Regions from separate parts of the Staphylococcus sp. Ze2 genome, predicted to be linked through region 2. Evidence: predicted binding sites of a transcription regulator. Region 2 holds the regulator's gene; the other holds the start of a gene.

Region 1 (3,447 bases), 450 kb from region 2:
AATTAGCTTTATACATTCATATTATGTAGATGGTCAATTACCTGCTTATGTTTATGTTATTGATATTATTTTAACTATTGTGTTGGCAGAAATATCTTATCGTTATATAGAGACGCCGTTTAGAAAACAAGGCATAAGAGCATTTAGTATCTCACGTGGAAATAAACAGGCAGTAATTAGATCAATCGTGTTAATTTTATTTTTATTGCCTGCAATATTTGTCTTTGTAGGCAGCTTTGACAAACTAGGGAAAAATGATATAAATCACAAAGCAACATCGTACAATACGAATGAAATAGATAAATATTTGGTCAGACCAATTCCAGTTGATGATGTTAACTTTTTAGGAGGTTCTGACTCTAAAAAAGATAAGGATAATGAAGTGTATACAGATTTAAAACCATTGCTAATTGGAGATTCTGTAATGGTTGATATTGGGGAAAGTTTTAAAATGAAAGTGCCACATGCTAATATTGATGGCCAAGTTGGTAGGAATTTATATGAAGCGGCACCATTAGTTGATCAAAAATATCAAAACTATAATCAAAAATCAGACCAAGTTATCTTAGAGTTGGGAACAAATGGAGATTTTTCTGAAGAACAATTAAATGAATTAATTAAAAAATTCGGTGATGCTCAAGTATATTTAGTGAATACTCGAGTACCTAGAAGTTATGAAAGTCACGTTAATGAGTTGATGTCGGACGTTGCCAAAGAGCATGATAATGTTACTTTAATTGATTGGTACAAAAGATCTGAAGGTCATTCAGAATATTTTGCACCTGATGGTATACATTTAGAAAATGCGGGTATCAAAGCAATGATAGATGAAATATTAAAACATATTACTCCTAAAAAAGATAAATAGAGTTTGCATGACTATACAAAAGAGAATGACAGTAGGGTTGGTTGAATCTATTATAAAGAATTATTATTTGAAGTTAGTAAGTAATAACTTCTCATTTCAATTTTAAAGCTAGTTTACTAGCATAGCTTGGCGAGAATATCTATTCATTTTTAAAAATGAATAGATATTCTCGCTTTTTTAAGTTTTAATTATTCATTAAATTAAAACTTATTAAAATACTACTAAAACGTTAAGTACTTTATTAATAATAAAATAGTTAATGATATAATTTTGTAAAAATTATGGAGGTAAAGGGGTGTTTATTTAATTTAAATAATGGGGAAAACATTAATATAACAAGCTTTAATAATGTTAAAAAAATTTAAGAATTATAATCATAAGTGTTGAAAAGTAACATTGAAAGGATTATAATTAACTTAAGGTCAAAGAAAGTCAAAGTCAAACTTAATGACGTTTGATCAAATACTAAATGGTGAGGTGAATCATTTTGGATATTAATCAAATGACCTATGCTGTTCAAGGAGCTTTACAAAAAGCTGTTGAATTAGCAAAAGCAAATGAAAACCAAAATATAGAAATTGAAGCTGTATTAAAAGCAGCGCTTGAAGAAAGCGAAAGTTTATTTAAAAGTGTTTTAGAAAGAGCTAATATTGATACTGAACATTTAAGCAATGCATATACTAATAAATTGAAAAACTATCCAACCGTACAAGGAGATAACGTTCAATACGGACAATATATCAGTCCAAAAGCAAATGAATTATTCAATAGTTCAGAATCATATATGAAATCATATGAAGATGAATACATTTCAATGGAACATATCATATTAGCTGCAATGGATGTTGATGATACAACAAAACAATACGTAGATAATAAAAAAGAAATTATCGTAGAAATTATTAAAAAAATAAGAGGGGGAAACCATGTGACGACACAAAATCCAGAGGCAAATTATGAAGCATTAGAAAAATATGGTAGAGATTTAGTTGAAGAAGTTCGTCAAGGTAATATGGATCCAGTGATTGGACGTGACGAAGAAATAAGAAATACCGTAAGAATTTTAAGTAGAAAAACAAAAAACAATCCTGTGCTTATCGGTGAACCAGGTGTAGGTAAAACAGCTATTGTTGAAGGTTTAGCGCAGAGAATTGTTAGAAAAGACGTACCTGAGTCATTATTAGATAAAACGATATTTGAATTAGACTTAAGTGCACTTGTTGCAGGTGCAAAATATCGTGGTGAATTTGAAGAGCGACTGAAAGCAGTCTTGAAAGAAGTGAAAGATTCAGATGGTAGAATCTTATTATTTATAGATGAAATTCATATGCTTGTAGGTGCTGGTAAAACTGAAGGTGCAATGGATGCTGGTAACATGTTGAAACCTATGCTTGCTAGAGGTGAATTGCACTGTATTGGGGCTACAACACTAAATGAATATAGAGAATATATTGAAAAAGATTCAGCTTTAGAACGTCGTTTCCAAAAAGTAAATGTATCAGAACCAGATGTAGAAGACACAATTTCAATCTTACGTGGTTTGAAAGAACGCTATGAAGTTTATCATGGTGTACGTATACAAGATAAGGCGTTAGTAGCAGCCGCAGAACTTTCAGACCGTTATATCACAGATCGCTTTCTTCCAGATAAAGCAATCGATTTAGTTGACCAAGCGTGCGCGACAATCAGAACTGAAATGGGGTCCAACCCAACAGAATTAGACCAAGTTAATCGTCGTGTAATGCAATTAGAAATAGAAGAAAGCGCATTGAAAAATGAATCCGATAATGCAAGTAAACAGCGTTTACAAGAGTTACAACAAGAATTATCTAATGAAAAAGAAAAACAAAACGCAATTCAATCTCGTGTTGAAGAAGAGAAAGAAAAAATTGCTAAGTTACAAGAAAAACGTACGGAATTAGATGAAAACAGAAAGGCATTAGAAGATGCTGAAAATAATTACAACTTAGAAAGAGCAGCTGAATTACAACATGGTACAATTCCTGAATTAGAAAAAGAATTACGCGAATTAGAGGATGCATTCCAAAATAAACAAAATGGAGATAATGAACGTATTATTCGTGAAATTGTTTCTGATGAAGAGATTGGAGATATTGTTAGTTCATGGACAGGTATTCCAGTTTCGAAACTTGTTGAAACTGAAAGAGAGAAACTGTTAAATCTATCAGATATATTGCATGAACGTGTTGTAGGACAAGATAAAGCAGTAGATTTAGTTTCTGATGCAGTTGTAAGAGCACGTGCAGGAATCAAGGATCCTAACAGACCTATTGGTAGCTTCTTATTCCTAGGTCCTACAGGTGTAGGTAAAACAGAATTAGCTAAATCATTAGCATCAACATTATTTGATTCAGAGAAACACATGATTCGCATTGATATGAGTGAGTATATGGAGAAACATTCTGTCTCTCGACTAATTGGGGCGCCTCCAGGTTATGTAGGTCATGACGAAGGTGGTCAATTAACTGAATCAGTTCGCCGTAATCCATATTCTGTAATTTTATTAGATGAAATTGAAAAAGCTCACAGTGATGTATTTAACGTATTATTACAAATAC
Region 2 (3,447 bases):
CAATATAGCCTAAATCTAAACCAAGTTTCACTTCACTTAATCTTAGTGAAGCTTCCTCCATAGATATCAGTCTACTATATTTTAATATTCCTAACGAACGATATACTCTGTCTAATGTTTCTATATGATTGTGTCGGTTTAGTCGTTCGCGGATTTGCATTTCTTCATTAATAATTTGCTGCACTACCTCTGATAAACTTTCAATGATTTCTTCTTCTGTTTTGCCTAAAGTAAGTTGGTTTGAAATTTGGTATATATGGCCATAAACTTGAGATCCTTCTCCATAAATACCTCTAATTGTAAAACCAAAACGATTAATTGTTTGGGCAATGCGATTCATACGTTTCATTATTGTCAAGCCAGGTAAATGTAACATGACACTGGCACGCATTCCTGTCCCAATATTAGTGGGGCAAGTTGTCAAATAACCTAGAGTTTCATCAAAACTTACATCTAATTCACTATCAAGTTGATCATCAATCTCTGAAGCTTTTTCGTATAATGATGATAGCGATAAATCATTACCCATGGCTTGAATGCGTATATGATCTTCTTCATTAACCATAATGCTTAAAGATTCATCTTCATTGAGTAATACGGCAGAAGCAGGTTGTCTTATTAATTCAGGACTTATAAGATGTTTCGCGACAAGTTTGTATTTACTTTGTTGATCCATTGAATCCAAACGTTGTACAGACAAGTCAGGAAGCGCATCTTGTACGTCATTAATTATTCGAAAACCATCTTGTTCTGACAAAAACATTAATGGGTGAACATGATTTTCTAAATTTCTTGCTAGTCTTATTCTCGAAGACATCACAATCGGACTTTCTTCTCTATCACGCATCCATTCACTCATGTATGCACTAATATCATTTTTACTCATCATGCTTCACCTCGCCATCTTCTTTCAATGCTTTAATTTCATCACGAACAACGGCGGCTTCTTCAAAGTTTTGTTCTTCTATCAGTTGTTTTAAATACGAACTTTTTTCTTCTATTTGTTTTTTTAATGCTAATTTTCTGTGTGAAGAATGCGGTGTTTTTCCTACATGTTCAATTTGACCGCCTTGCACACGTCGCACAATATCGATAATGTCATCTTTGAATGTAGCATAGCAATCTGAACAGCCAAATTTACCAACATGTGCGATATCTTTTAATGTCATATGACAAGTAGGACATCGTTTTTCTTCTTTAAAAGCAATTTCATCAAAATCGATACCGTGTTTAGCTGCTAAGTGTTGTAAGATTTGTTTCACTACAAATGCGCCTTCAATATCATCTTGTGACTGAATTTGCTGATTTTGGGTCCATGGGTTACCACCTTGTGCACACGTGGAACAAACCCATTTTTCATTTATACCATCTTGACCTTTCACTGCCAATTTCACTTCTGCTTCATTCAAATGACAATTCTCGCACAGCACGACGAAACACCTCACTTTAATAATAATTTATAACATGCAATAACCGTTTTATAATATTTGCTCGAATGATATCTCTCGATAATACATCCATTTTTAATGTCTCTCTGTCTATAACGGCGTATATCATTTTTGCTTCACGTTCATTAATGTAATTTTTATCCAATAAGCCATCTACAATGTAATAAGCTTGCTGTTGTGAAATAGATGGACCAACTAATTGAAGTAAATGATTAATGTAACCTGTTTCATCTCTGTTTTCAATTTTGGTGATTCGAATATATCCGCCACCACCTCTTTTACTTTCAATCTCATAGCCATGCTCATTTGTAAAACGTGTTTTGATTACATAATTAAGCTGGGAAGGCACACAGTCAAAGCGCTGCGCAATATTGGCACGTTGAATTTCTACAACGTCTTCATTGGTGTCTTCAAATAACTTTTTAATGTATTGTTCTATGATGTCAGACATGTTGTGCATGATTATCACCTCTTTTGACCTTCTTTGACTATATTATATGACCAACTTTGACCTTTTTCAACCAATATGTTTTAAAAATTTTTAATTAAAGATGTAAGTGCTATCTAATTTATTGTATTATAGGAGTTAAGAAAAATTAAAAGGGATGAATGACTTATGCATATTATTATTGGATTAATTGGGATAGCAGTGTTTCTTGCATTGGCGTTTCTATTTAGCTCAGATAGAAAAAATATTCGTTGGCAATATGTCGGTTTACTACTTGTCATACAACTAGTATTCGCATTTATTTTACTTAAAACTAAATTTGGTATTACAGTTATTGGTGGCATATCAGACGGATTTAATTATTTATTAGCAAAAGCAGCAGAAGGTGTGAACTTTGTGTTTGGTGGATTTGAATTTGTAGATCCTAAGAACCCCCCCTTCTTCTTTAATGTATTATTACCAATTGTGTTCATTTCAGCTTTAATTGGTATTCTACAATATACAAGAATCTTACCTTGGATTATCAATGTTTTAGGTTTAGCCATTTCAAAAATTAATGGTATGGGCCGCTTAGAATCATATAACGCTGTAGCAGCTGCAATTTTAGGGCAATCAGAAGTGTTTATTTCATTGAAAAAGGAATTAGCACATATTCCTAAACAACGATTATATACATTAACAGCTTCTGCAATGTCTACAGTATCAGCTTCTATTATCGGTGCTTATTTCACATTAATTGAACCACGTTTTGTAGTTACAGCAGTTGTTTTAAATCTATTTGGTGGTTTCATCATTGCTTCTATTATCAATCCTTATAAAATTGATGCAAAAGAAGATAAACTTATCGTTGATGAAAGCGAATCAGGTAAACAATCATTTTTCGAAATGTTAGGTGAATATATCTTAGACGGTTTTAAAGTTGCAGTCATCGTAGGTGCAATGTTAATTGGTTATATTGCTATTATTGCTTTACTTAATGGTGTTGTTAGTGCAATCTTCACTGGTTTATCTGGCGGCAGTATCACTTGGGACTTCCAAACGCTTATTGGATTTGTCTTTGCACCATTTGCATTTTTAGTTGGTGTGCCTTGGAACGATGCAGTACAAGCTGGATCTATCATGGCTACTAAATTACTATCAAACGAATTTGTTGCAATGCAAAGTTTAAGTCAGATTAAAGATATGAGTGCTCATGCTAAAGGTGTTATTTCAGTCTTCGTAGTATCATTTGCAAACTTTAGTTCTATCGGTATTATTTCTGGAGCAATTAAATCACTTAACAATGAAAAAGGTGATATCGTAGCTCGTTTTGGACTAAAATTATTATTTGGTGCTACACTTGTTTCATTTATTTCAGCAGCTATTGCCGGATTCTTTATTTAAAAAATATAACTTGGGTATAGATATTCTTAAATATTAAAATGCTTATTCGTTTAATTTAAGAACATTTTAAATAATATCAACTATTTCTATTACAAAATAAAATCTTGGTACATATCGAAAACAAACTATATAAAGCACACTTCTATACAAAAGAAGTGTGCTTTTTTA

Evidence for each region. Region 2 encodes CtsR, which represses protease genes until heat stress. Its sites were predicted from a motif close to ATGGTCAATAAAGGTCAAACA; they were not measured.
Region 1: the regulator CtsR is predicted to act here: its motif matches at 1,287-1,307, upstream of clpB (ATP-dependent chaperone ClpB).

The regions. Positions count from the first base shown of each region.
Region 1 is NZ_CP183486.1:2,279,361-2,282,807, reverse strand. Features, by position in the region: gene ACM591_RS10705 (acyltransferase family protein) at 1-868, shown strand, start outside; gene clpB (ATP-dependent chaperone ClpB) at 1,356-3,447, shown strand, end outside.
Region 2 is NZ_CP183486.1:2,727,441-2,730,887, forward strand. Features, by position in the region: gene ACM591_RS12920 (protein arginine kinase) at 1-886, opposite strand, end outside; gene ACM591_RS12925 (UvrB/UvrC motif-containing protein) at 879-1,430, opposite strand; gene ACM591_RS12930 (CtsR family transcriptional regulator) at 1,447-1,908, opposite strand; gene ACM591_RS12935 (NupC/NupG family nucleoside CNT transporter) at 2,065-3,279, shown strand.